DNA from 3 places in the Paenirhizobium cremeum genome. Region 1 is predicted to be linked to each of the others. Evidence: predicted binding sites of a transcription regulator. Region 1 holds the regulator's gene; each other region holds the start of a gene.
What was found. The regulator LexA, encoded in region 1, represses DNA repair genes until DNA is damaged. The targets are predictions, from matches to a motif close to TGTTCNNNNTGTGTTCNG.
Positions count from the first base shown of each region.

Region 2: a site for LexA is predicted at 2,094-2,111, ahead of ACLBKR_RS20135 (YifB family Mg chelatase-like AAA ATPase). Genes of this name have one in related genera too.
Region 3: a site for LexA is predicted at 7,644-7,661, ahead of ACLBKR_RS10270 (UvrD-helicase domain-containing protein). Genes of this name have one in related genera too.

Region 1 is NZ_CP180217.1:1,590,532-1,600,348, reverse strand. It holds gene pdhA (pyruvate dehydrogenase (acetyl-transferring) E1 component subunit alpha) at 1-699, opposite strand, end outside; gene ACLBKR_RS08080 (FtsB family cell division protein) at 847-1,164, opposite strand; gene eno (phosphopyruvate hydratase) at 1,303-2,577, opposite strand; gene kdsA (3-deoxy-8-phosphooctulonate synthase) at 2,785-3,633, opposite strand; gene ACLBKR_RS08065 (VOC family protein) at 3,630-4,523, opposite strand; gene lexA (transcriptional repressor LexA) at 4,743-5,453, shown strand; gene ACLBKR_RS08055 (ComEC/Rec2 family competence protein) at 5,434-7,770, opposite strand; gene gltA (citrate synthase) at 8,250-9,539, shown strand; gene ACLBKR_RS08045 (cation-translocating P-type ATPase) at 9,606-9,817, opposite strand, start outside.
Region 2 is NZ_CP180217.1:4,161,107-4,170,923, forward strand. It holds gene ACLBKR_RS20120 (sn-glycerol-3-phosphate import ATP-binding protein UgpC) at 1-332, shown strand, start outside; gene ACLBKR_RS20125 (cupin domain-containing protein) at 495-968, shown strand; gene gshB (glutathione synthase) at 1,059-2,006, shown strand; gene ACLBKR_RS20135 (YifB family Mg chelatase-like AAA ATPase) at 2,208-3,740, shown strand; gene cysK (cysteine synthase A) at 3,818-4,786, opposite strand; gene ACLBKR_RS20145 (LysE family translocator) at 4,931-5,545, opposite strand; gene ACLBKR_RS20150 (LysE family translocator) at 5,749-6,381, shown strand; gene ACLBKR_RS20155 (NIPSNAP family protein) at 6,499-6,801, opposite strand; gene ACLBKR_RS20160 (DMT family transporter) at 6,798-7,712, opposite strand; gene ACLBKR_RS20165 (Lrp/AsnC family transcriptional regulator) at 7,821-8,276, shown strand; gene ACLBKR_RS20170 (GNAT family N-acetyltransferase) at 8,284-9,174, opposite strand; gene dut (dUTP diphosphatase) at 9,171-9,644, opposite strand; gene ACLBKR_RS20180 (peptide chain release factor 3) at 9,737-9,817, shown strand, end outside.
Region 3 is NZ_CP180217.1:2,046,447-2,056,263, forward strand. It holds gene ACLBKR_RS10245 (FAD-binding oxidoreductase) at 1-1,058, opposite strand, end outside; gene ACLBKR_RS10250 (dienelactone hydrolase family protein) at 1,179-1,913, opposite strand; gene ACLBKR_RS10255 (efflux RND transporter permease subunit) at 1,957-5,121, opposite strand; gene ACLBKR_RS10260 (efflux RND transporter periplasmic adaptor subunit) at 5,118-6,308, opposite strand; gene add (adenosine deaminase) at 6,572-7,603, shown strand; gene ACLBKR_RS10270 (UvrD-helicase domain-containing protein) at 7,704-9,817, shown strand, end outside.

The DNA.
Region 1 (9,817 bases):
GACCTGAATGCCGGGAATATTGAAGGACACGCCGCGCTGAGAGAAATTTGTCTGGGCGGACGCGCGGGAAACCGAGGTCCCCATGGCGTAGCGGTTGTTCTCGATCACGTAGATCACCGGCAGCTTCCAGAGCTCAGCCATGTTGAAGCTTTCGTAGACCTGCCCCTGGTTGGCGGCGCCATCGCCGAAATAGGCAACGGACACGAGACCATTGTCACGGTAGCGATTGGCAAAAGCGAGACCGGTGCCAAGCGATACCTGGGCGCCAACAATGCCGTGGCCTCCGTAGAAGTTCTTCTCCTTGGAGAACATGTGCATCGAGCCGCCCTTGCCCTTGGAGAGACCGCCACGACGACCGGTCAACTCGGCCATGACACCGCGGGCGCTCATGCCGCAGGCCAGCATATGGCCGTGATCGCGATAGCCGGTAATGACCTGGTCGCCATCCTTGAGCGCCATCTGCATGCCGACGACGACAGCTTCCTGGCCGATGTAAAGGTGACAGAACCCGCCGATGAAACCCATGCCATAGAGCTGGCCGGCCTTTTCCTCGAAGCGGCGGATCAGAAGCATTTCGCGATAGGCCTTAAGTTCCGTCTCGCGGTCGAATTCGGCAATCGCCCCTTCGGTGAAATCCTTCTTGGCAGGCTTGGCCGTGGCCTTGCGGCTGGTAGCAGTCGCGGATTTGCGCGGCGCCATTCATCCCTCCCGTGCGTTATGGTCAATTTGGTTGGCGGCAGAATAAGCAAGAAAGGGCCCAACCGCAATGCCAGAATTGCATGGCTCGCATTCAATGCAAGCATATGAATTTTTTATGAATTTTTCGATTAACCAGATTTCAGTTAATCAAAGAGCCTTGTTGAAAATGACGATTTCGTCCGGCCGAGACATGTTGAGCTGATAGCGCGCCTTCTCATCGAGCATGTCGCGCTCAAGAGAGCCGTCGCTCATCAGCTCCACCTGCCTTTCAAGACGCTTGCGCTGCGAGACAAGTTCGGCAAGCTCGGCGCTGCGCTCCACACGCTGACGCTCGAATTCCTGGGCCGCACGCAGACCAAAGCCTCCATGGATGGAATGATAGCCGAAATAGGAGAGAAAGGCGACAGTGACAGCGGGAAGAACAAGACGTCCGAGTTTTCTCTTCTTGTGATGCCTGGTCCACATACCCACGATGCCCTGAAACGCAAAACCGTCTGCTCAAATTACCGAGCAGAACTTAACCGTTCGTTGACCGAAAGAAGGCGCCAACGAAAAAGCCCGCACCCCTTTCGGGGCACGGGCTGCAATGGTCGGATCGGACGATCAGCCGCGCAGGATGGAGGTGCCGGCATAACGGGCCTGCGGGCCCAGGCCTTCCTCGATACGGATCAGCTGGTTGTACTTTGCGAGCCGGTCGGAACGGGCCAGCGAACCGGTCTTGATCTGGCCGCAGTTGGTGGCGACGGCGAGGTCGGCAATCGTCGAATCCTCGGTCTCGCCCGAACGATGCGACATGACGGCGGTATAGCGGGCCTTGTGAGCGGTCTCGACGGCGTCGAGGGTTTCGGAGAGCGAGCCGATCTGGTTGACCTTGACGAGGATGGAGTTGGCAACACCCATCTTGATGCCGTCGCGCAGGCGGGCCGAGTTGGTAACGAACAGGTCGTCGCCGACCAACTGAACCTTGGAGCCGATCTTGTCGGTCAGGGCCTTCCAGCCGGCCCAATCATCTTCAGCCATGCCGTCTTCGATCGAGATGATCGGATACTTGGCGGCAAGCTCGGCGAGGTAGTCGGCCATGGCTTCCGGCTCGAGGGTGCGGCCTTCACCTTCCAGAACGTACTTACCGTCCTTGAAGAATTCGGTGGAGGCGCAATCGAGCGCAAGGAACATGTCCTCGCCCGGACGATAACCGGCCTTTTCGATCGACTTCATGATGAAGTCGAGCGCGGCGGGCGCACTTTCGAGACCCGGAGCAAAACCGCCTTCGTCACCGACATTGGTGTTGTGACCCTGGGCGGCCAGTTCCTTCTTCAGAGTGTGGAAGACCTCGGAACCCATGCGGACGGCATCACGGATGTTATCCGCGCCAACCGGCATAATCATGAACTCCTGAAAGTCGATCGGGTTGTCGGCATGCGCGCCGCCGTTGATGATGTTCATCATCGGAACCGGCAGAACATGGGCGTTCGGACCGCCGACATAGCGATAAAGCGGCAGGCCAGAGGATTCGGCTGCTGCCTTGGCGACGGCGAGCGAGACGCCGAGGATGGCGTTGGCGCCAAGGCGCGACTTGTTCGGCGTGCCGTCGAGTTCGATCATGATCCGGTCGAGCTGGATCTGGTTCTCGGCATCGAGACCGCCGATCGCATCGAAGATTTCGGTGTTGACGGCATCGACCGCCTTCTCGACACCCTTGCCCAGGTAACGGCTGCCGCCGTCGCGCAGTTCGACGGCCTCATGCGCGCCGGTCGAAGCACCCGACGGAACCGCCGCGCGGCCCATGCTGCCGTCTTCGAGATAGACGTCGACCTCTACGGTCGGATTGCCGCGGCTGTCGAGAATTTCGCGGCCGATGATGTCGGTAATGGCGGTCATGTTGGCTCCCTGATGGCTCTTAGTCGAGAGAAAAGGATGGCCTTCTCTTAATCGAAGCAAGGGAAAATACAATGGCAAGCGTGTGACATCGCGGCCGGCGCGGCATCTGCTAAAGTCGCTTGCCGGACAAAGGCCCGACCGCGATGGAAAACAGAGCGCCGGCCTCGTTCGAAGCCGGCGCATCATTATCAGCCAAACAGGAAAGCGTCAGTTGCTCTTCGCGACCGCATCGAAAGCAAGGAGCTTTTCGAGAAGCCGCGGCATGTCATCCAGCCTCACCATGTTCGGCCCATCGGACGGCGCATTGTCCGGGTCCTCGTGCGTCTCGATGAAAAGTCCGGCGATACCGACGGCAATCGCCGCGCGCGCCAGCGTTTCGACAAAACGCCGGTCGCCACCGGTCGATCCGCCCTGACCGCCCGGCTGCTGTACCGAGTGGGTGGCGTCGAAGACGACGGGAGCCCCGGTTTCCGCCATGATCGGCAGCGCCCGCATATCGGAAACCAGCGTGTTGTAGCCGAAGGAAACGCCACGCTCGCAGAGCAGAACATTAGGATTCCCGCTGGTGGTTATCTTGTTAAGAACATTCTTCATGTCCCAGGGCGCGAGAAACTGGCCCTTCTTGACGTTGATGACGCGGCCGGTCTTTGCCGCAGCGACAAGCAGGTCCGTCTGGCGGCACAGGAAGGCCGGGATCTGCAGCATGTCGACGACCGGAGCGACCTCTGCGCACTGCTCCTCCGTATGAATGTCGGTGATAACGGGGAAGCCGTATTCCTTCTTCAGGTCGGCAAATACATCCAGCGCCTTTTCAAGCCCGATACCACGCTTGCCGGAGAGAGAGGTGCGGTTCGCCTTGTCGAAGGACGACTTGTAGACGAGACCAAGGCCGAGCTTGTCGCAAAGCTCCTTCAGCACGCCGGCGATCATGAAGGCGTGATCGCGGCTTTCCATCTGGCAGGGGCCGGCAATCAAGGCGAAGCGGGCACTGTTGGAAAAAAGCACCCGATTAGCGCCCTCGCCCACGAAGACTTCGGAATTGGTGGAATTGCTCATGCGATATCCTCGAAAACAAAAGAAACGCCCTGCCCCGCAACCGGGGACACGACGAGGCGCGCACCATGGCGAACGAATGCGATGCCCCTATCAGCGAGCAGCCGCTCTGTCACGCCCATATCGCCGACCCTAAAGACGATTGCGGCCATTATCAGACCCCTTTCCCGCAGATTCGGACAGATCCCGTAGTAGCCGCTCAATCCCGAAGGGGTCAGCGCCTCGATGCGTGCATTGGCCGACTGCAGGCCGATGCCGAACGAATGCGCCTCTATTTCGCGTTGGCGGAACACGGTTTCAAGGATGTACTGGAAATCCGAAGGATTCTCCTCGCCCAGGACGATGGCGGCGATGCCGAGCACACCGTTGTCGTGACGCTCCAGACCGCCGCGATCGGCCGGCAAGGCGTTGACGCGCTGACAAGCGAACAGGAAGAAATCCGGCGAGCGGAGATCGGCCGCGAAGGCCAGGCGAAAGCCGGCCATCGTTTCAGCGCCGTCCGACAGCTTCAGCGGCCGTTCGAAATACAGCATGTCACCGGCGGAAAAGCCTTCCTCGCAATATCTTTCGTGGTCTGCCGCGGCATCACCGCTTTTGACGACGATCGCCGAGCCACCCTCCCCGCGGCGGAAACGAAATGCCTGATCGCGCGCGACGAAAACATTGCCTTCCCGGGCAGCGGCCTCGCATTCCTCGCGGCTCGCCACCGCCAGCGGCTCCAGATAGGTGTCGTCCGAGAAAAACACGCAAGCGTTCTCGGTGCCGAACGGATGGCGCGCCTCGGCCGCCACCGTGAAACCCAGGCTATTCAGACGTGCAAGCGCCTCTTCGAGCCCCGCAACCGGCAATACTACATGGTCGAGCGCCCGCAGGCTTTCCTGATGATCGGACATTTCCGGAGCCCCCTCGCTCGCCATTGCATCCAGCGCAGGTTTTAGCGCTTTGCCCTAGATTGGCAAGCCGGCACGACCTCAGAGGGTCCGCCTTGCGTTTGCCTGGAGAAAAATGACGATCATTGATTACTCCTTCACGGAAATTTAGGTACTTGCGGAACACAAATGGAACATATAGTGTCTGTTCTGGATTTGTTTCATACATCGGGGCACCGCAACATGCTGACGCGCAAGCAACAGGAACTGCTTCTCTTCATTCACGAGCGGATGAAGGAATCAGGTGTGCCTCCGTCTTTCGATGAGATGAAGGATGCGCTCGATCTCGCCTCCAAGTCCGGTATTCACCGGCTGATTACCGCACTCGAGGAACGCGGTTTTATTCGCCGCCTGCCCAACCGTGCCCGCGCGCTGGAAGTCATTAAGCTTCCTGAAGCCTATACGCCAAGCCTTCAACCCCGCCGTGGCTTTTCGCCGAGCGTCATCGAGGGCAGCCTTGGAAAGCCGGCGCCGGTGGCCGCCGCCAGACCCGCAGCGGAAAACACCAATTCCGTCAATGTGCCCGTCATGGGCCGCATCGCTGCCGGCGTACCGATCTCGGCGATCCAGAACAACACGCATGACATTACCGTTCCGGCGGAGATGCTCGGTTCCGGCGAGCATTATGCGCTTGAGGTAAAAGGCGATTCGATGATCGAAGCCGGCATTCTTGACGGCGACACGGTCATCATCCGCAATACGTCGACGGCCAGTCCTGGAGACATCGTCGTTGCGCTGGTCGATGACGAGGAGGCGACATTGAAGCGCTTCCGCCGTCGCGGCGCCTCGATTGCCCTCGAAGCCGCCAATCCGGCCTACGAGACACGTATCTTCGGACCCGACCGCGTGAAGGTCCAGGGCAAACTGGTCGGCCTTATTCGTCGTTATCACTGACAGCCGGTCCAGATCCGGAAACCGGGGTCTTTTCCGCTTCGAACTTGGCCGTTGCGTCCAAATGGCTGATCCCGAGTGACGTTCGCACCGCCGGAAATGTGCCGCTGCGCCAATCATAATAGCGATGTTGTGACCAGGGACGCGGCGGTCCGTCAAAAGAAGCATTGATCGTCATTTGCCGACTGATGCGGTCAGCGAGGCGAATTTCCACTGCACCGGTTCGCCTGAGGGTTTCGGCCTCAATCAGGGCCGCTCCCGAGCGACAGGCGGAAAATCCGAGCCGCCGCTCGGAAATCACGAGGTCGGCGATATCGCAGGCCTCGCCGGCAAGAGCACCGTCTTCGACCGTCGCGATGGTCCAGCCGTTTGCAAGCTTTGCCGCACACCATGTCTTCGGCTCGCAGACGAAACGACCGGTTTCGGCGCCGGCCAGCGCTTTGCGCATGCGTTCGGCCACGGCGTCGAGGTCCGCCTGCGCTCGCTGCTTGCGGTCGGGACCGGGAGACTTTTCCGGAGCGGGCGCGGCTATCGCGTTCGGGGCGATGTGCGCCTTAAATTGCCGGGCCGCGCGCCACTGATCGAAGACAAAAGAGGGCGGACGCGGTCGGTTCGTGGCGATTGAAGCCGGCGAACGCAAAAGGCCGACCAGCCGGCCATCCTCCGAGACCAGAAGATCGGCCCGCGGCATCCCGCCGGGCACGGCGACAAGCCCCCATACCGACGCCATCAACAGCAGCGTGCCGATGTGCCGCCAGACACTGCTCAGCAGCGTCAGGAAAAGCAGGCCAGCGGAGGCCACCGGCAGAAACCATCCGGGCGGCTGCGGGAAACCGATGCCCTCTCCCCATCCAGCGACCTCCCTCGCGATCATCAGCACCCAGTCGAGGCCGACACCCATCACCACAAGAAACGGGGCATCCAACCCGAACGGCATCAGCAGCATCGCCACAAGCCCGGCCGGCATGACGATCAGCGAAATCAGGGGCATGGCGGCAAGGTTAGCCTCGAGGCTGTGGGGCGCCAGACGGTGAAAATGGGCTATGGCGAAGACAGCAGTCGACAGACCTCCGATCAGCGAGGTCAGGAGCGTGCCGGCAATCACGCTCCAACTCCATTTCAACGCCGCGGCGCCGGGAAAGGCGAACTCGGGAAACCACCGCTTTGCCGGCTTCTCACGCCATGCCGCGTAACCGGCGATCAGGGCGGCGGTCGCGGCAAAGGACATCTGGAAGCTCGGCCCCATGATCGCCGAGGGCGTCACCGCGACGATCACAACCGCCGCCAGTGCCAGGTTTCTCAGGCTGATCGCGGGACGGTCGAAAAGAACGGCGACAAGCATGATCGCCGTCATGAGGAAGGCGCGAACCGCCGAGACCTGATAGCCGGAGATCAGCAGATAAGCGAATGCGCCGAGAAGCGCACCTCCGGCCGCAAGCTTTTTGATGGGCATGGACTGGGACAACCCGGGAAGCAAGCTCAAGAGCTTGCGCAGCCCGACGAAGAAGATCCCCGCAGCGAGCGCCATGTTGAGACCCGAGATCGCGGTAATATGGGCAAGCCCCGACAATCGCAGGCTCTCCGTCGCTTCTTTGGACATTGAACGCCGCTCGCCGGTGATGATGGAGGCGGCAAACGCACCGGCATCGCCCGGTACGACGTCGCGGATGCGTGTCGAGATATCGTCGCGGAGCGAAAAAAGTGCCCTGTCGAGGCGCAGCCACCATTCTCCGCCATCGTCGGCCGTCAGCAGCGATGTCGGTGGCCCGAGAAAGAAACCGACAGCGCCGACTCCGTCGAAATAGCTCGCGAAAGCAAAATCGTTGAGGCCCGGCAAAGCCGGGCCGGATGGCGGTGAAAGGCGCGCCCTGCCGGACAGGCCGCCGCCGATGGGAGCGGCTGCGTGCCTGCCTCGTGCAAGAAGAGAGACTCGTTCCGGCGGTCGGCGGATCTGGGGATCCTTCGTCCCCGTCACCCGCAGGATGTAGCGCCATTCGCTTCTGGAACCGGCCTCCCGTCGTTCAACGACACCGGCGACGATTGTTGTCACCGGCGTATCGAGAATGACGGTTTCCTGCCGCCACGTTTCGAGGTTTGCCAGCGCCATGCCGGCAACGAAAAGCGCGCTTGCCCCCAAACCATAGGCCGGCAACGGAGGACCATAGCGGGCGATCAATGCAGCAACCGAAAGCACACCGAGAAGGACGGCAAGGGCAATGGCGCCGGGCGGCTCCGCAAGGCTGAACCAGACGGCGGCGCCAGCGCCCAGAAAGACCGGCACGAAATGGAAGACGTGACCACGGGTCTCTTCCCGCGCCAAAGTCGTCCGAAGGGCTTGCCAAAACCGTGCGGAGCCCTCCGCCAGTTGCAGGGCAGCATTGCGCGTCGGTCTTAGCGGGCGTCCGACAGCCTGATTTCCGCCTGCAACCGAAGGCAGCGACACACGGCGCTCTGCCGCCTCCGGATTTCCAAATTTGTGCTCGGCGACCTTTTCCAACCAGCCCCCCGGCCAATGCTTGCGACGGCCTTCCGCTGTTTTCGACCGGTTCGTTCATCAACCGGAGGAAGAAGGATGCCCCATTGCAAATTAACAATTATGGCGTGCATGGGGAAGCGCAGGAGGGCCGAAAGTTTATTCAATCGATTAAATGCGACACCTGCCTCTTTTATAGGCTTTTGCGATGCACAATTTGCCCTTCGACTAGCTTGGCATTAACTTCCGTATCATATAGCTACATCCCTACGCTTAAACCCAAGGCGCTCTCTCGGGGCGCCTCCCGCCAATTCCGGAGGATTAGCATGACGGACAAAAGCGCTTCTTTGAAACTCGGGGAAAAGTCGGCCGAACTGGCTATCAAGTCGGGTACGATCGGCCCGGACGTCGTCGATATCGGCGCGCTTTACAAACACACCGGCATGTTCACCTACGACCCCGGTTTCACCTCGACGGCCTCCTGCGAATCCAAGATCACCTATATCGACGGTGACGAAGGCGTTTTGCTGCACCGCGGTTATCCGATCGAACAGCTCGCCGAAAAAGGCGACTTCCTGGAAGTCTGCTATCTGCTCCTTTACGGCGAACTGCCGACCGCCGCGCAGAAGAAAGACTTCGACTATCGCGTCACGCACCACACCATGGTGCATGAGCAGATGAGCAAGTTCTTCTCCGGTTATCGCCGCGACGCCCATCCGATGGCCGTCATGGTCGGTACGGTTGGCGCGCTGTCCGCCTTCTACCACGATTCCACCGACATCACCGACCCGCACCAGCGCATGGTCGCCTCGCTGCGCATGATCGCCAAGATGCCGACGATCGCCGCCATGGCCTACAAGTACCACATCGGCCAGCCCTTCGTTTACCCGAAGAATGATCTCGACTACGCCTCCAACTTCCTGCGCATGTGCTTCGCCGTGCCGTGCGAAGAATACAAGGTGAACCCGGTTCTGGCCCGCGCCATGGACCGCATCTTCATCCTGCATGCCGACCACGAGCAGAACGCATCGACCTCGACGGTCCGCCTCGCCGGCTCTTCCGGCGCCAACCCGTTCGCCTGCATCGCGGCCGGCATCGCCTGCCTCTGGGGCCCGGCCCATGGCGGCGCCAACGAAGCCGCGCTCAACATGCTGATGGAAATCGGCACGGTCGACCGCATTCCGGAATATATCGCCCGCGCCAAGGACAAGAACGATCCGTTCCGCCTGATGGGCTTCGGTCACCGCGTCTACAAGAACTACGACCCGCGCGCCAAGATCATGCAGCAGACCATGTACGAAGTGCTGAAAGCAACCGGCCACTCGGACGATCCGTTGATGCAGGTCGCTCTCGAACTCGAGAAGATCGCGCTCAACGACGAATACTTCAAGGAAAAGAAGCTTTACCCGAACGTCGACTTCTACTCGGGTATCACGCTGCGTGCGCTCGGCTTCCCCACCACCATGTTCACCGTTCTCTTCGCGCTTGCCCGCACCGTCGGCTGGATCGCGCAGTGGAACGAGATGATCGAAGATCCGCAGCAGCGCATCGGCCGCCCGCGCCAGCTCTACACCGGGGCTCCGAAGCGCGATTACGTTCCGGTCTCCAAGCGCTGATCGGTATTCATTCCCGTTATCGAAACGCCGGCGGAGGAAATCCGCCGGCGTTTCGCGTTAAGGCCTTCAGCGATCCCGGCGATAGAGCCACTTCCCGACCTCGCTCACCAGCAGCAGAACCGAGGCCAGGGCGAGCATCAGCAACCACTCCCTGATCCCGATCGGTGCAATGCCGAGAAGTGTATTCAGTCCCGGCACATACATGGCGCCAATGTGCAGCACCTGGGACCCCAGCACGCCGGCCAGAAGATAGGGGTTGGAGGCGATCGGTTGACGGA
Region 2 (9,817 bases), 1.6 Mb from region 1:
CGGGCGGCCTGCCGGTTGAAGGCGAGGTGACTGTCGGCGTCCGGGGGGAGGATCTGATGCCTGCCGCCGCAGACGAACCGTCCCTGCCGTTCAAGGTCGATTATGTCGAGGAACTCGGCGCCCATCGCCTCGTCCACGGTCTTGTCGGCGGCCAGCCACTGACTGCCGTTATTGCGCTCGGCACGGAAATTCCGGCGCAGATGCGTCTCGCGGTCATGCCGCAGCGGCTGCATTTCTTCGATCGCGCCAACGGCCGGCGGATCGCGGCTTCATCGGCGGAGGTGCCGCAGGTCGGAGAGGCAAATCCGGTGATGGAAGCGTCTCCGGCATGATCGTCTCCACCGTTTGCAGCCTCGCCGCCTCGATCCGGGGCGGCGAATTCCTGCAATTTTAGCGATCCCGCGAACGATAATATAACCGCTCTTTGGTAGCGTTCCCGCGAAATTCACAAGTGGATGGGAACGGAAATGCCTTTGAAGCTCCTGATTGCCGGCATGGCCGGCGTGCTGATGACCATGCCGCGCCCGCGCCGTTTCGGCGATGTCCCGCCGGTCGTCTCGGCCAATAGCGGCCATCTCGCTTTGAAGCCCGCGCCGATCAATCCCGAATGGATCATTCGGGGAACGCCGATCGCCCGCGTCGGCGATCATTCCACCAGCGCGGACGAAGCAAGTTCGACGGCCGTGTGGGATTGCACGGCGGGGGAATTCCGCTGGTATTTCGGCTGGGACGAAACCGTGGTGATCCAGGAGGGCGAGGTGCACGTCACCGCGGAAGACGGCACGGAGCGCATCCTGCGGGCAGGCGATATCGCCTATTTCCGCGGCGGCACCTGGGCAACCTGGCGCGTGGACGAATACGTGCGCAAGATCGCCTTCCTGCGCAAACCCTTTCCCGAGCCGCTGGCAATCCTCTATCGTATCCGCAACGCGCTGCGTTCCCCGACCGCAAAAAGCGTGCTCGGCTGATCCGCCTATCAGCAAAATTGAAGACCGCGGGACGTTGCCTTTGGCCTTGAGGAAGCCTAAATCTCCAAGGCTTTCAACAGGGGCAGGGTCATGGCGAAGATTCTCAATGTCGCGGTCCAGATGGACCACGTCTCCACCATCAATATTGCGGGGGACTCCACTTTCGCAATGAGCCTGGAGGCGCAGGCCCGCGGCTATCGGCTTTTTCACTATACGCCGAACCAGCTCAGCATGCGCGACGGCCGCATCTTCGCCACCGTCCAGCCGATGCAGTTGCGTGACGTGAAGGGCGACCATTTCACGCTCGGCGAGGCCGAACAGGTCGATCTCTCGACCATGGATGTAGTGCTGCTCAGGCAGGACCCGCCTTTCGACATGGCCTATATCACCTCGACCCATCTGCTCGAACGCATTCATCCGAAGACGCTGGTCGTGAACGATCCGGCCTGGGTGCGCAATTCGCCGGAGAAGATCTTCGTCACCGAATTTGCTGATCTCATGCCGAAGACGCTGATTACCCGCGATGCAGGCGAGATCGCCCGCTTCCGCGAGGAGATGGGCGATATCATCCTCAAGCCGCTTTACGGCAATGGCGGCGCCGGCGTTTTCCATTCCGCTCGCGACGATCGCAACTTCTCGTCGCTGATCGAGATGTTCCACCAGATGTTCCGTGAGCCCTTCATTGCCCAGGCCTATCTGCCGGCGGTGCGCAAGGGCGACAAGCGCATCATTCTGGTCGACGGCGAACCCGTCGGCGCCATCAACCGCGTGCCGGCCGAACACGACAGCCGTTCGAACATGCATGTCGGCGGTCGGGCCGAGGCAACCGAACTCACGGCACGCGAGAAGGAAATCTGCACCCGCATTGGGCCCGCGCTGAGGGAGCGTGGCTTCCTGCTGGTCGGCATCGATGTCATCGGCGATTACATGACCGAGATCAACGTGACGTCGCCCACCGGCATTCGCGAAGTGAAGAGATTCGGTGGCGCCGATATTGCAGCGCTCCTGTGGGACGCCATCGAAAAGAAGCGCGCCTGACCGCGCTCCGGATCGCAGCCGTGTGCGATCCGGTTTTGTTCGCCAAATGCAACCGGCGACAACCTGTTTCCGACTTTAACGCGAATTTGTTCCGTTAATGTTCTTGTTTTTGCATTGCGATCGTGCAAGATTGCAATCGGCAGCCCGCGCAAGATGTAGTTGCGCAGATGGCCAGCAGAGGGGCGAGCAGGGGAACGGGCGATGGTGGCGCGTGTCAGTACGGTTGCATTTCAGGGCATAGAGGGCGTTCCGGTCGATGTTCAGGTGATGGTCGCGCCGGGCAAGATCGGCATGCAGATCGTCGGCCTGCCGGACAAGGCGGTGGCCGAAAGCCGGGAACGGGTACAGGCAGCGCTTCATGCCTCGGGACTGGCGCTACCGCCGAAGCGGGTGACGGTCAATCTCGCTCCCGCTGATCTTCCCAAGGAAGGCTCGCATTTCGACCTGCCGATCGCGCTTGGCTTGATGGCCGCACTTGGCGCCATTCCCGCCGATGCGCTTTCCGGTTATGTCGTCATCGGCGAACTCAATCTCGATGGGACGATTGCCGCCGTGGCCGGCGCCCTTCCCGCCGCAATCGGGGCGAACGGCATGGGCAAGGGCCTGATCTGCCCGGCCGAAAGCGGCGCCGAGGCTGCCTGGGCGGGGTCGGACATCGATATCCTGGCACCCCGCAGCCTGATTGCGCTTGCCAACCATTTTCGAGGCACCCAGGTTCTGTCCCGGCCGCAACCGGCGATACGGGCGCCCGCCGCCAATCTGCCTGACCTCGCCGATATCAAGGGACAGGAGAGCGCCAAGCGGGCGCTGGAAGTCGCTGCCGCCGGTGGCCATAATCTGTTGATGGTCGGGCCTCCCGGCTCCGGCAAGTCGATGCTGGCGGCCCGCCTGCCGTCCATCCTGCCGCCGCTTTCCGCCGCCGAATTGCTGGATGTCTCCATGGTGCATTCCGTCGCCGGCCAGCTCTCGGGCGGCAAGCTTTCCGACCGGCGGCCGTTCCGCACGCCGCATCATTCCGCCACCATGGCAGCTCTTGTCGGGGGCGGTCTGCGGGCACGGCCGGGCGAAGCCTCGCTCGCGCATCACGGCGTACTTTTCCTCGATGAGTTCCCGGAGTTTTCGCCGCAGGTGCTGGATGCGCTGCGCCAGCCCCTGGAAACGGGCGAATGCATCATCGCGCGGGCCAATCACCGGGTCTCCTATCCTGCCGATTTCCAGCTTGTGGCGGCAATGAACCCCTGTCGCTGCGGCATGGCGGGAGAGCCGGGACACACCTGCGCCCGCGGCCCGCGTTGCCTCACCGATTATCAGGGACGGATCTCCGGCCCCCTGATGGATCGCATCGATATCCGCATCGATGTGCCGGCCGTTTCGGCCACCGACCTCATCAAGCCGATGGCGGCCGAGCGAAGCGAAGATGTCGCCCGTCGCGTTGCCGCTGCCCGCGAACGGCAACGGGAGCGTTTTGCGACGGCCGGTATCGCGGGCGTGGCGACCAACGCCCGTTGCTCGACGGCGATGATCGAAAAGTTTGCGGAACTGGACGCCGGCGGCACACAACTCCTGAGGGATGCGGCGGAGAAATTCAGGTTTTCAGCCCGAGCCTATCATCGGGTGCTGAAGGTTGCGCGAACGCTTGCGGATCTCGACGGAGCGGCGATGCTCGGGCGCATCCATCTCGCCGAGGCGATTTCCTATAGAATCCCGTCGGAACGGCTCTCTGCCGCCGCGTGAAGCTGGGCCGGATGAATCCGGAAGGCGAAAGGGGCGCCATGTCGCGCCCCTTGATGCGGTGCAGAGCCGGACGGCTGTTATTCGCCGAGGCCGGCGAAAAGGGCCGTCGACAGATAACGCTCGGCAAAGGACGGGATGATGACGACGATGGTCTTGCCGGCATTTTCCTCGCGGCTGCCGACCTTGATCGCCGCCGTTAGCGCGGCACCGGAGGAGATACCGACGGGTACACCCTCAAGCCGTGCCACGAGCCGCGCGGTTTCGAAAGCTTCATCATTGGTGACGGTGACGATTTCGTCATAGATCGCGGTGTCGAGGATTTTCGGAGCGAAACCGGCGCCAATGCCCTGGATCTTGTGGGGGCCGGGATTGCCGCCGGAGAGCACGGGACTGTCGGCCGGCTCGACGGCGACAACCTTGATCGAAGGTTTTTTCGCTTTCAGCACCTGGCCGGCCCCGGTGATGGTGCCGCCCGTGCCGATACCGGCAACGAAGATGTCGACCTTGCCATCCGTGTCGTTCCAGATTTCCTCGGCGGTCGTCTTGCGATGGATTTCCGGATTGGCAGGGTTTTCGAACTGCTGGGGAATGATGGCGTCCGGCAGCGTCGCGGCCAGTTCCTCGGCCTTGGCGATTGCCCCCTTCATGCCCTTCGGCCCCTCGGTCAGGACCAGTTCCGCGCCGAACAGCGCCAGCATCTTGCGGCGCTCGATCGACATGGTTTCCGGCATGGTCAGGATCAGCTTGTAACCCTTTGCCGCGGCGGCAAAGGCGAGTGCGATACCTGTGTTGCCGGAGGTCGGCTCGATGAGGGTGGTCTTTCCGGGCGCAATCTTGCCCTGAGCCTCGAGGCTTTCGATCATGGCGACGCCGATACGATCTTTCACCGAGGCGATCGGATTGAAGAACTCGAGCTTTGCCAGAAGATTGGCCTTCACTCCCTTCTCCTTCGCGAGCTTGTCGAGGCGCACGATCGGCGTGTCTCCGATGGTCTCGGTGATCGAGTTGTAGACGCGGCCGCGGCCCGGCTTCTTGGCTTCCGACATGATCTTGCTCCCTGGAAATGCCCTTTGTCGGAAATCACAATAGGATCAAAACCGACCGCTCGCCAGAAGCCTTCATCCGCTTGGCGCCGATAGTCTGGAAAAAACGCTGCGACCCGATGCCTCGATTGCGAAAGTCATTCCAGCCTATGCGCGGGTGGCGATATAGGCGGCGGTACCGGCCAGAACGCTGGCCGCCGAGCGGTTCAGGGCCTTGAGGGCTGCCGGCTTTTTCAGAAGCGACCGGGCCTGCGAGGCGAGCAGGATGTAAGGCACCAGAACCGCCATCAGCACCGCGAAAGTAATGCTCACAAGCAGCGCGTAATCCTGCGCGCCGATCTTGTCGAGAGGAAGCAATGTCGGCACCAGCGCGACGTAGAAGAGCATGGTCTTGGGGTTTCCGAGCGTTAGTAGAAAACCGGAGAGGAACGACAGGCCGGCATGGGTCGAGCGCTGCGCCTCGATGTCTTGTGGAAGCAGTCCGGCTGTCCAGAGTTTCCAGGCGATGTGGCAGAGATAAAGCGCGCCGAGATATTTGATGATGAGAAACGGCGTGGTGAAGGTCTGCGCCACCAGGGCGAGACCGAGGACGACCGCGGTCAGGTAGCAGAGGTCGCCAAGGATGAGGCCGAGCCCCATGAAAAATGTCGAACGGAAACCGGAGCCGAGGGCCCGCGCGACGATCGCCGTCATGCCCGGTCCGGGAATGGCGGCGGCGATGAAGAGTGCGCCGCTATAGGCGATAAGGGTGGCGGGTGTCATGGTTTCCTCCTCGTGGAAGCCGGGTTCCAATGACCAGGACTGGGCCGCGAATCCGGTTGCCGGGATTGCTCCGGTCTTCGGTGACGCCCTATCGTTCCTCGCGCGAACTTGCAATGGTGACAGGATTGCGCTTGCGGCGGGCGTTCTGGCCCGCATAGGCTTGCGGCGCCCGCCTTTGTCCGACATTTCCAATTGGATTTCCGATGCCTTCTCCGCCTGCCATCCTCGCATTTGCCCTGATCTGCCTTGGCATGGTGCTCACGCCCGGGCCGAACATGATCTATCTGGTGTCGCGATCCATCTGCCAGGGGCCGGTCGCCGGCCTCGTTTCGCTTGGCGGCGTGGCGCTCGGCTTCGTCTTCTACATGCTGATGTCGGCGCTCGGCATCACCGTCCTCATCATGGCCGTGCCTTTCGCCTATGATGTTCTGAAATTCGCAGGTGCTGCCTATCTGCTGTGGATGGCATGGCAGGCGCTCAAGCCGGGCGGGCGCTCGCCCTTTCAGGTGCGCGACCTGCCGAAGGATAGCCCCCGCAAACTCTTCGCCATGGGCCTTGTGACGAACCTTCTCAATCCGAAGGCCGCCGTTCTCTATCTCTCACTGCTGCCGCAGTTCGTCGATCCCGCCAAGGGCAGCGTTCTTCTGCAGTCGGTGGTGCTGGGGAGCACGCAGATCGCCATCAGCGTCACGGTCAATTCCATGATTGCGCTGATGGCGGGATCCATTGCCATCTTCCTTGCGGGCCGTCCCTTCTGGATGGTCGTTCAACGCTGGTTGATGGGCACGGTGCTGGCGGCGCTCGCCTTGCGGATGGCCACGGAAGCGCAGCGCTAGAGCATTTCCAGCAAGAGCGAGGTCGCTTTTGCGTTCGGAGAATGCGTTAAAACAAAAAGATAGGGCAATTCCTGCAAAAGCGGAAACCGGTTTTGCCTCCGGAAATGCCCTGAAGGCTTAGAAGACCGGGCGCATGAAGCTGCGGTCGTAGCTCAGGATGCAGCGTGTCTCCTCGGCATAGGCGAAGGCAGCCTTGCACTCTTCGTCTTCGGCCATGCGGGTTCTGTAGACTTCATATTCGGCAAGTGAGGGGAAGCTGAACAGCGCAAGCGCGATGTTGTTTGCCCCCTCGGATGGCAGGAAATAGCCGTGATGGGTGCCGCCGAGCCGGTTGACGAGAGGGATCCAGAGCTTCGCATAGTGTTCGAATTCGGCAAGCTTGTAGGGATCGATGACATAGCGAAGGCTGCAGGTGATCATGCACGGTTTTCCTTTGTGCGGGGTGGGTTGAGAAACGGCGGCGCCCAGTTGAGCGTGGCGGCGATGGCGGCAAGCAGGATGCCGGCAGCACCCGCTGCCTGCGTTGCGGTCAGCACGTGGCCGAAGGCGAAGATATCCACGAGCACGGCGACGACCGGATAGAGAAACGATAGCGTGCCGGTCAGCGCGACCGGAAGCCGCTGGATGGCGCTGTAGAGCAGGGCATACATCAGACCGGTATGCACGAAGCCGAGCGTGGCGAGTATCGACCATGTCGCCGGCGTGGAAGGCAACGATGTCCAGTCCGCCAGCGGGGCGAGCATGATGGCTCCGGTCGCCACCTGAACCAGCGCGATCAACTGCGGTGGGGTGCCCTTGAGCTGGCGGGCGGCGAGTGCAGCAAGCGCATAGCAGAAGGCGGCGGTCAGCGAGAGCAGGATGCCGAGAATATATCCGAACGACCCCGCGGCCGTTCCGATCTGAACGCCACCCATCGTCATCGCCACCGTTCCGGCAAAGGCGACGACCAGCCAGAAGACCTTGCCGCGCGAAATCGTCTCTCCGAGAAACACGACGCCCAGGCCGACCAGCAGGAAGGGCTGGACGTTGTAGACGATCGTGGCGACGGAAATGGAGGCAAGGGGATAGGCGGAAAAGAGAGCCAGCCAGTTCAGGACCAGCGCCACGCCACCCGCAATCGCCAGCATCAGCCGTCGTCGGTCGAATGCATCGAGGCGCAGATGGCCACCAAACCGGCAGATCAGGAGCAGCGCCGGAAGACCGAACAGACAGCGCCAGAAGACGACGTTGACGGGCGGCTCGCCCGACATCACCACGAACCATCCGATGGTTCCCGACATCGCCATGGCGGCGGTCATTTCCCATATTCCCCGTCGTGACGCGTCAGCCATTGTTCTCTCCGTTGTTGTGGCTGCATTCTATTACGGTCTTCCGGGATATTGCTGGTCTTCGATTAGGTTGATAGTCTTTCTCGGGTATTTTTCTTAGGAGAATAGTCCGTGGAGGCTTATCTTTCTCTGGATGCTGCGGATCGCAGGATCGTCGAGGCACTGGCCGAGGATGCGCGCATCTCGCTGAAGGAACTTGCAGTGAAAGCGGGCCTTTCGTCGCCCAGTTGTTCGGAGCGATTGCGCCGGCTCGAGGAGCGGGGCGTGCTGACCGGTTACAGCGCGGATGTGGAGTTGGAGGCGCTTGGCTATCCCCTGCAGGCGATTGTCCGGGTACGCCCGCTGCCTGGTATGCTGCATATCGTCGAGCGGATCATTCAGGAGACGCCCGAGATCACAGAATGCGACAAGGTGACGGGCGACGACTGCTTCATCTGCCGCATGGCCGTGCGCAGCATGACCGATCTGGACCGCATCCTCGAACGCGTGGTGGAGCGGGCGCAGACGAATACGTCTATGATAAAGTCGACGCCGGTGAAGCGACGCCTGCCGCCGCCGGTCGCTTAAGCGGATTTCAGAACTCCGCCATGGGGGAAATGCAGGTCGGCCCGCTCGGAAAAAGCTCGTCCGGCGCACGCATCATGAAGACCTGCGTTCCGGTGTCCGCGACGGCCTCTGATTTCCAGGAAAGGCGATCCCGCGTGATGAATGCCTCGACGGAAACAGGTGCGATACCAAGACCGGCGACGATCTCGGCAAGCGGCGGAATACGGGGGCCGGCGACGTCGAGAAGCTGGAATGCTCCATCTTCCGCCAGCCGCCACACAATGACGGCCTCCTCGTCGGCGAGCAGGGAGAGCTTGATATCTTCGATCAGATGACAGTTCAGCAGGAACATCAGTCGCTGGTCGGCAACGGCAAAGCGGCTGGAAACCGGCATGCGGCCGGCGAGTAGCTTCCGCAACAAATCGAGATCCGCGTCAATGTCGAGCGGGCGGGCCGACCGTGGTTTGCCGGACGCGGCCGGCGCTGGCCCCTTGAAGCTGTATTGCGGTACGGTGCGGAAGCCATGCGGCTCATAGAGGCCGGGCTTGTCCGTGTAGAGCACGATGGCCTCGAACCCCTGCTCGTCGCAGCGCTCGAGCGTGATGTGGATGAGGTCCTGGTAGAGGCCACGACCGCGATATTCGGGCCGCACCGCGCCCGATTGCCAGCCGGCAGCCTTGATGACGCGTCCACCGACCATCATCGGCATGGAAAAGGCGCTAAGATTGGCGACGCAACCGCCGTCGCCGTCGAAATAGGCCGAAGGAAAGCTGCTGCGGTCATGACCGCCAAGTCCGTCGAGGGCACTGATATCGACGTTGAAGATATCGATGAGTAGCGTCTTGATCGCCGACCATCCGGCCGGATCATCGAAATAGTCCTGACGGAAGAGGAGGCCCGGCCTGTCGGGCGGGCTCATGCCACGCCGGTGGAGCCGAATCCGCCCGCGCCGCGATTGGTGGTGGAAGCCTCGGTTGCTTCCTGAACCCGAACCTGCGTTACCGGAGCGATGATCGTCTGGGCGATGCGCATGCCGCGGGTGATCTCGAAAGGCTCGTCGCCGAGATTGATGAGCAGCACTTTCACCTCGCCGCGATAATCGCTGTCGATGGTCCCGGGTGTGTTGAGGCAGGTGATGCCGTTCTTGAAGGCAAGGCCGGAACGCGGACGGATCTGGGCCTCGAAACCCTCCGGGATTTCCATGACGAAACCGGTCGGAACGAGCGCGCGCTGTCCAGGCGCAAGCGTGATCGGCTGATCGTCGGCAACGGCGGCTCTGAGGTCCATGCCGGCGGCACCGGCCGTCTCGTAGGCGGGCAGCGGCAGATCCTCACCATGCGGCAGGCGGACGAGCTTGAGCGTGGGGCGAATGTCGTTATGGATATTCATGCGTCCATTAGTTTGCGCGCGAAAGCCGCAGGTCAATTGCATTGCCGGCTTTTAGTCGCTAGATACGCGGCAATTCCACAGGATTCACACTCATGGCTGAAACGCTCGCAGAGGCGGTATCCCGCCGCCGCACTTTCGCGATCATCGCGCATCCGGACGCCGGCAAGACCACG
Region 3 (9,817 bases), 460 kb from region 1:
CAGACATCGGTCGAGAGGCCGTTCAGTTCGGGAGCGAGCGCCCTTCCCGCCCAGTAGGCATTGTGTCTCGCCTTCCAGAGCTGAGCCCGCTCCTCGGCATTGCTGGTGTACTGGAATTCATCGGAACCGAATTCGGCGGCGATTTCCCGGAACTGTTCGGCCTGTATGGCGACCGTCTCTTCCGTGCCGTGAAATTCGAGGAAGAGCGTCGGCTTTTCCGGATAAGCAAGCTTCGAATAGGCGTTGACCGCCTTCATCTGCATTTCGTCGAGCAGTTCGATGCGGGCAACCGGAATGCCCATCTGGATCGTCATGACAACGGCATCGCAGGCGGCTTTCAGGCTCGGAAAGGCGCAGACGCCGCCGCTGATCTTGGCAGGGATGCCCTGCAGCTTCAGTGTGATGGAGGTAATGATCCCAAGCGTCCCTTCCGCTCCGACGAAAAGTCGGGTCAGGTCATAGCCGGCGGAAGATTTCCGCGCCCGTTGCGCCGTCCTAATTTCCTCGCCATCGGCGGTAACGACGGTCAGCGCCAGCACGTTTTCCTTCATCGTGCCGTAACGCACCGCATTAGTGCCGGAGGCGCGCGTCGAGGCCATGCCACCGATCGAGGCATTCGCACCCGGATCGATCGGGAAGAAGAGGCCTGTGTCACGCAGATAGGCATTCAGCTCCTCGCGCGTAACACCCGGCTCGACCGTGCAGTCGAGGTCTTCCGGGTTGACTTCAATCACCCGGTTCATCCGGCTGAAATCGAGCGAAATACCGCCGCTCGGCGCATTCACGTGGCCCTCCAGCGAGGAGCCGGTGCCGAACGGGATCATGGGAACCTTGTGAGCGGTGCAGGTCCGCACCACCGTCTTCACATCTTCGGAGCTTTCGACGAAAACCACGCCGTCGGGCAGTTGCGACGGCAGGTAGGTCGTTGTGTGGCTATGCTGTTCGCGAAACGACTGCCCGGTCTGGAAACGCTCGCCGAATTCCTGTTTCAGGATGCCGAGGACTTTGGCGATCCCCTCCTCATTACGAATACCGGGCACCACATCCTTCATCACCATGACCGCATCTCCTGCATTCCGCGGCCGTTTCGCAGCCGTTCTTTCGGGGCGAAGCTATGGGACAGCAAGGGGCCTTTGTCCAGTGCAGCATGTGCCGGCCGGGGAAGGCGGCTGCGTCGGTCACCGCGTCTTCAGGGTCTCAGCGAAAAAGGCGATGAGCCGTCGCCAATGGCGCTCCGCGCCGCCTTCGTCATAGACACTATGGTCCAGAACGCACCAGCCATGGGTCATGCCGACATAATTCTCCAGCACGAAATCGACTTCGGCGCGACGGAAGGCATCGACGAAGCGGTTGGACTGCTCCGGTGAAAACGAACCGTCGACGCCGGCTGTCCCGACATAGACTCTGGCGCGGATCCCGTCCGCCAGCAAATGCGGGCTATCGGGCGCCTCGCTTGCAAGATTGCCGCCATGGAAGCTCGCGGCAGCGACGATATCGTCCGGATACGTGCCGGCGGCGGTGAGCGCCCGGCTGCCGCCCATGCAATAGCCCACGACCCCGACCGGTCCGGTCGCCCCGGCCTGCCTCAGTGCGGCCAGGAAGAAACCCGTATCGGCGGCCGTCATCGCCTGCGTGGTGCCACCGATCATGGCCCTGAGCTGCGTTGCAGTCTCCGGCGTGCTGAACGCAGTCGTCGCATCGAACGGCCCGTAGGCTCCGAAGCGGTAGAAGAGATCCGGCACCAGTACGGTATACCCCTCACCCGCCAAACGCTCCGCCATGCGGAAGAGCGCTTCCCGCGGACCGAAAGCGTCCATGTAAAGGATCACGCCGGCCCCTGTTGCGGCTGTGCCGAACAGATGTGCGGTGGCGATACCGTCGGATGTCGCGACCTCGATTTCCCGTTTCGTCATGTTGGCTTCCTTTCCGGCTCGACCACCCTGGCTCGACCGCGGATCATTCGCCCGCCTCGACCGAAGCGGCAAAGGCCATTTCCCGTTGCAGCCGTTCCTCTTCATGGGCGTGCGGCTTGGCGAAGCGGGCAAGCGCCAGATAGGCAACCGGCGTCACGAACAGGGTCACCACGGTCGCGAGCCCCAATCCGCCGACGATGACCCAGCCGAGCGCAATGCGGGCTTCCGCGCCGGCACCATGGGCGAAGACCAGCGGCACGCCGCCGAGAATGGTGGCGATCATCGTCATCATCACCGGCCGCAGACGCATATTGGCGGCATTCTCGATCGCCTCGCGCACATCCTGCCCGCGGTCGCGCAACTGGTTTGCGAACTCGACGATCAGGATGCCGTTCTTGGCCATGATACCGACCAGCATTACGAGACCGATCTGGCTGTAGACGTTAAGGCTGGTGCCGGTGAACAGCAGGGCGAAGACCGCGCAGGCCAGCCCCAGCGGCACCGTCGCCATGATAATAACCGAGGAAAGCACGCTCTCGAACTGCGCGGCCAGCACCAGGAAGATGATGACGATGGCAAAGCCGAAGGTAATGCCCATACCGCCGGTGTTCTCGCTGAGCGTCGCGGCCTCCGCCAGCGGCAGGATGCGTGCGCCAGGCGGCAGCAAAGGTCCGGCGATGGTCTGCGCCTTTTCAAGCGCCGATCCCAGCGAAAGTCCCGGACCGAGACCTGCCGTGATCTGCACCGCGGCAAGCTGCTGTTCGCGCTGAAGGTTCGGCGCAACAGCCTTTTCCTGCAGTTTTGCGATGACGGACATCGGTACGATCTTGCCGTCACCGGTCTTGAGGAAGATGTTCTCGAGATCTGTCGGATCGTCGATCGGCCGCGTCGTCGAAGTGAGTTTCACCGGATAGGATTCACCGTCGATATAGACATCGCCGATCGAACGCCCGTCGAGCAGCGATTGCAGCGCCTGGGCAAGTCCGGTGATGTTGATGCCGAGATCCGCGGCGCGCTCCCGGTCAATACTGACGCCGAGTTGGGCCTGGCTGATGTCGTTTGTCAGCCTCGGATTGTCGAAGCTGCCATCCGCCTCGAGTGCGGCGACCACCTTGATGGCCGCGTCCGTCAGCTGTTCATGGCTCGAACCGACGAGGGCAAACTGCAGACCGCTGCCGCCGCCGCGAATCCGCAGGCTGTTCGGCTGCTGGGCGAAGGCATTCACCCCGGGAATGCCCGCCGTTGCCTTGTTGATGTCCCGGACGATGCTGTCCTGGCTTCGTTCCCGTTCTCCCCAGGGCGCAAGCGTCAGCACCATGAAGCCGCTGTTGGTATTGCTGCCGAACCCGGAGATCGAGAACAGGTTGACGATCTCGCCGCTGTCGCGCAGCGGCTTCAGCGCCTCCTCGATGCGGCGCATCTGGTCCTGCATGTAATCGAGGCTGACGCCCTGCGGCGCCGTCACCCGCAGCGTCACCGTCGAACGGTCCTCGCGCGGCGTGAGTTCGTTGGTAATCATGGAGAATGCGCCGAAGGCGGCGAGGGAAAAGACCACGGCCACCACGAATACCACCACCGGCGTGTTGAGGCAGGCGCGCAGGGCACGCCGGTAAAAGGTGGAGAAAGCATCGCCGAAGCGCCCGAGCAGTCCCCCGTGGTGCTCGACCGCATGCGCGGTCAACATGCGGGAAGCAAGCATCGGGCAAAGCGTCAACGCCACGATGGCCGAAAGCGCCACCGAGAAGGCGAGAACGAAACCGAATTCCCGGAACAGCCCTCCGACCTGTCCAGGCAGGAAGGAAAGCGGCACGAAAACGGCCGCAAGCGTCGCCGTCGTGGCGATGACGGCGAAGAACACTTCTCGCGTGCCGAGTACGGCCGCTGCCCGCGGTCCGAGACCCTGCGCCCGCCGCCTGACGATGTTTTCCAGAACCACGATCGCATCGTCGACCACCAGGCCGGTCGCCAGAACGATCGCCAGCAGGGTCAGAATATTGATAGAGAAGCCGACCAGATAGACCGCCGCCAGCGTGCCGATCAGCGATACCGGCATGGTGATCGCCGGAATGAGGGTCGCCCGCCAGTCGCGCAGGAAGAGATAGATGATGCCGATGACGATCACCGCGGCAAGCGCCAGCGCATTCACCACTTCATCGATGGAGCCGCGGATGAACACGGCATCGTCGCTTGTGATGCGGATCTGCGTCCCATCGGGCAATTCCTTTTGCATCGCCGCGACCGCGGTCTTGATTCCGTTCGAGATGCTGAGCGTGTTCGATTTCGCCTGACGGATGACGCCAAGCCCGATGCCGGCCTTGCCGTTCGAACGCAGCGCCGTGCTGCGCAGGTCCGGTCCAAACGTGATCGTCGCGACGTCCCCGAGCCGCACCTTGTCCTGAACGATCAGGTTCGCGAAGTCCTGCGGCGTCCTGAGGTCCGCCGTCGCGCGCACCACGATATCCTGGGTCGAACTGGTGATGGAACCGGCGGGAACATCGAAGGCGATATCGGAAAGTGCCGTCGCCAGCGACGCGATGGTCAGCCCCCGGCTCGCGAGCGCCGACTGGTCGACGTCCACCCGGAAGATCTTCTCCTGTTCGCCGTAAAGCTCGATGTCGGCGACGCCCTCGACCGAGGCCAGCCGGTCGGAAATCTCGTTATCGACCAGAAGCGTCAAATCCTCGATGTTCATCCGGTCGGAGGTGACGGCAAGCCGCATGATCGGATCGGAATCGGAGTCAGCCTTGACGATACGCGGCTCGTCGGCGTCGTCGGGCAGGCTGTAGCTGACGCGGGCAATGGCGTCCCGCACGTCGCTGGCCGCCACATTGAGGTCCGTCGTATCGGTGAATTCCAGCGTCACGCGGCTGTTGCCGAACGAAGAGGACGACGAGAGCGCCTTGAGCCCCGCGACGCGCGCCACGGCACCCTCTATGACGGTCGTCACTTGCTGGTCGACCGTCTGGGGCGATGCACCGTCGAACGTCGTGCGGACCGTGATGACGGGCCGGTCGACATCGGGCAGTTCGCGCACTTCGACGCCGGAGAAGGCCGCAAGGCCCGCAACCACCATGAGCGCATTGACGACCGCCGCGAAGATCGGCCTGCGGATGAAAAGTGCCGTGAATCCGGCCTGCACGTCCGGCGCGGCCTTGGGCTCCTTGGCCCCGGCAGTCTCTTCTTCCGGCGCGTTCGTCATATCGCTCATCGGCTGGCCACCGGTTTTTCGCCGTTCGCCGGTTGCGGCGCCTCGGCATTGTCACCCATGATCTGCACGGCCCTCCCGGCCCGGACACGCTGGACGCCTTCGGTTACGACGCGATCTCCTTCGGCAAGCGCAGCTTCCACCAGCAAGGCATCCGGATTGCGCTGCACGATCCTCACCGGAACGCGCTCCGCCTTGCCTTCAAGGATGCGCCACACGAAGGAGCCCTCGCTGTCCCACTGGACGGAAAGCGGATCGACGGCGGGATAGCGCTCCCCTTCGAAAGTCATCGTGACGGTAAAGGCCATGCCGGCCCTCAGGTCGTCGTTGTCGTTGCCGATACGCGCACGCACCCGGAGCGTGCGGCTCGCTTCGTCGATCCGGTTGTCGACGGCCTCCACGCTGCCGTCGTAGAGATTTCCAGGGCGGGCCACCGCCGTGGCATTCACCGGTTGCCCCACCTTGATGATCGGCGCGAAACGTTCCGGCACCCAGAAATCCACCAGCAGTTCGGAACGGTCGTCGACTGTCGCAATCGCCGTCGAGGTGGTGACGTTGTCACCCGGATTGACGGTCACGATCCCCGCGATGCCATCGATCGGTGCCACGATGTCGCGGCGCTTCAGTTCAAGTTCGGCGGAGGCGAGCGCAAGCTTCGCCGTCTCAAGCGCGATCTCCGCATCAAAGGCTTCGATACGGGAAACGCTGGATTTGAGATTGGTGTAGAGCTGCGACTTTTCCGTTGCGCTTTTCAGCGCCACCTGCGCCTGGTCGCGGGCAATGCGCTGTTCCTCGTTCTCCAGTCGCGCGATCACCTGCCCCTTGGCGACCTTGTCGCCGGACTTGATGTTGATCTCGAGAAGCGTGCCCGCCACCTGCGGCATCACCGTTACGGACTGGATGGCATCGCCGGTGCCGATGGCGGAAAGGCGGTCGTTCACCAGCCCGAGCTTCACATTCTGTACGACCACCGATGGCGCAGCATTGCCGTTTCGGCCGCCGCCCTGCCCCTGGCCTTTGCCGGAGGCGCTTTGCGGCGTCTCGCTACTCGGTCCGATCATGGCGATCACCGAATGCGGAACGCCTGCCCGCGCAAGGAGTGCTGTTGCGCCGGGTACGAACCATAACCATCCCAAAAGACAAAGCACGATCGCCACAACACTGAGCAGCAATTGCTTCCAAAATGCCATCGGGTACTCCAGTCTCGATGCCGGCAGCCTGCCCATGGCACGGCTGCCGTAAGATCGCCGCGGATATTGCGCCGGCTTGCGCGGCAATATTCCGTTCCCGGACCGCTTCGGCAAGTCACGAAACCGTACATTACCAAATTGTCATCCGGCGCGGATCAATCTCTTGCTTGACAAATGCTGCAACGCAACAAACCTTCTGGCAACGGCAACTCCGCTCGCCGTTTTTTCAATATGTTCCATTCTTGTAAATCGGGTAGCCAACAATGCTGACGCTGGATGAATTTCTCGCCCGCATACCGAAAATGGAATTGCATCTGCACCTTGAGGGCTCGATCCGTCCCCGGACCGCCGTCGAGCTTGCCGCCCGAAACGGCGTGACGCTGCCGCCCTTCAAGAAGGTCGAGGAACTCTACCACTACGACAATCTCAAGGACTTCCTGGCGATCTATACGGCTGTGTCCGACAGCGTGGTCTCGGCGGACGACTACCGTCGCATCACCTATGAGATGCTCGAAAGCTGCGCCGCCCACAACGCGCGCTACGTCGAGTTCTTCTTCTCCCCGCAGGTGCATTTCCCCCATGGGGTCAGTTTCGACACCCAGATGGACGGCATTCTCTCCGGCATCGCCGACGCCGAGAAGGATTTCGGCATCCTCAGCGTCTGCGCGCCGGGCATCAACCGCGAACTCGGCCCCGAAGCAGGCGAAGAATTTCTCGACATGATCCTCGCGCGCCGCGATGAAAAGCTCGTCGGCATCGGCCTCGATTTCAACGAAGCCCCCTTCCCGCCGGAGCCCTACGCCGCCCTGTTCGAACGTGCCCGCGCGGCAGGCCTGAGGGTCACCGCCCACGCCGGCGAGACGGGGCCTGCGGATTTCATCCGCGGATCGCTAGACGCGCTGAAGGTCCGCCGCATCGACCACGGCTATCACGTGGTCAACGATCCGGAACTCATGGGTCGCTGCCGCGACGAAGGCATCCTTTTCACCGTCTGCCCCTCGACCAGTGCCATCACCTCACCCTGGCATGACCTGACGAGCCCGGATCACGCCATCCGCAGGATGAAGGAGTCCGGCCTGAAGGTCATGCTGAACAGCGACGATCCGCCGATGTTCTTCACCGATCTCGGTGAGGAATACCGCAAGGCCGCCCATTTCCTGGGCTTTTCTCCCGCCGATATCCGCGCGACCGTAATGAACGCCATCGACGGAAGCTGGCTGGACGAACGGACGAAGAAACGCTGGAAAGGCGAGTGGAGCCTGGAGATTGACGCGCTGATGGCGGATCTCCAGTAGGCCGGATCACGAAGGTTTTCCCTGCGGATCATGGTGATGTCGGAATGAAAGGAGAACATCTTGACTCGCCTTTCCATCCCGAATCACTACATTGAGCCGCATGAGTAACGGTTTCGACGACATTCCCTTCTTCGATGAAGAGCCCGCACCGCGCAAGCCGGCAACCGGCGCGACCTCCGGTTCGGAGCCGGCGTCGGGCGGCCTCGGCATTGCGGCGCGCGCCATGGCCGCCCGCGATCAGGCCCGCGGCCCGGATTATCTCGCCGGCCTCAATCCGGAGCAGCGCGAGGCGGTCGAGACCACCGATGGCTCGGTTCTGGTGCTTGCCGGCGCCGGCACCGGCAAGACCCGCGTGCTCACCACCCGCATCGCCCATATCCTTGCGACCGGCCGTGCCTTTCCCTCGCAGATCCTCGCCGTGACCTTCACCAACAAGGCAGCGCGCGAGATGAAGGAACGCATCGGCATGCTGGTCGGCGGCGCGGTCGAAGGCATGCCCTGGCTCGGGACCTTCCACTCGATCGGCGTCAAGCTGTTGCGCCGCCATGCGGAGCTTGTCGGCCTCACCTCCGATTTCACCATCCTCGACACCGACGATGTTGTGCGCCTCATCAAGCAGTTGATCCAGGCCGAAGGACTGGACGACAAGCGCTGGCCGGCCAAGCAGTTCGCCGCCATGATCGACGGCTGGAAAAACAAGGGGCTGGACCCATCGCAGATCCCGGAAGGCGACGCCCGCGCTTTCGCCAACGGCAAGGGCCGCGAACTCTACGCAGCCTACCAGAACCGGCTGAAATCGTTGAACGCCTGCGATTTCGGCGACCTTCTGCTACACCCGATCCGCATGTTCCGGGCAAACCCCGATGTCCTGAAGGACTATCACCAGAAATTCCGCTACATCCTCGTTGACGAGTATCAGGACACCAATACCGCGCAGTATATGTGGCTGCGCCTGCTCGCGCAGCGCCCGCAGGGCATTCCGCAGAACGTTTGCTGTGTCGGCGATGATGACCAGTCGATCTACGGCTGGCGTGGTGCCGAAGTGGACAACATCCTGCGCTTCGAGAAGGATTTCCCCGGCGCCAAGGTCATCAAGCTTGAACGCAACTACCGCTCGACGGAGCACATCCTCGGCGCGGCCGGCCACCTGATCGCCCACAACGAGGGCCGCCTCGGCAAGACACTCTTCACCGACCGGCGGGAGCCAGACGATGAAAAGGTCGTCGTCCATGCCGCTTGGGACAGCGAAGAGGAAGCCCGCGCCGTCGGCGAGGAGATCGAACGGCTGCAGCGCGGCGATGCCGATGGCAGGAAGCACAATCTGAACGACATGGCGATCCTGGTGCGCGCCTCCTTCCAGATGCGCGAGTTCGAAGACCGCTTCGTCACTCTCGGCCTGAACTACCGTGTCGTCGGGGGTCCGCGCTTCTACGAGCGCCTCGAAATCCGCGACGCCATGGCCTATTTCCGGCTGGTCTGCCAGCCTGCCGACGATCTTGCCTTCGAGCGTATCGTCAATACGCCGAAGCGTGGCCTTGGCGATACGACCGTGCGCGCGCTGCATGATTATGCCCGCGCCCGCGACATTCCCATGCTTGCCGCCGCAGCCGACATCGTCGAAACCGACGAACTGAAGCCGAAGGCCCGCAAGGCGCTGTTCGACGTGATTCAAATGTTCAGGAGATGGCAGGAACTGCTTGAAACGACTCCACATACCGAGCTTGCCGAGCAGATCCTCGAGGAGTCCGGCTATACCGACATGTGGAAGAACGACAAGTCGGCGGATGCGCCCGGTCGCCTCGAAAACCTGAAGGAACTCGTGCGCTCGATGGAGGCCTTCGAATCGATGCGCGGCTTCCTCGAACATGTTTCGCTGGTCATGGATGCCGAGCAGAACGAGGACATGGACGCGGTCTCGATCATGACGCTGCATTCGGCCAAGGGTCTGGAATTCGACACCGTCTTCCTGCCCGGCTGGGAGGAAGGCCTCTTCCCCCACCAGCGGGCACTCGACGAAGGCGGACGCGCCGGCCTCGAGGAGGAACGCCGCCTCGCCTATGTCGGCATCACCCGCGCCAAGCGCCGCTGCCACATCTGGTTCGTATCGAACCGGCGTATCCACGGCCTATGGCAATCGACCATGCCGTCGCGCTTCCTCGACGAACTGCCGGTCACCCATGTCGAGGTCGCCCAGACCGAACAGTCCTATGGCGG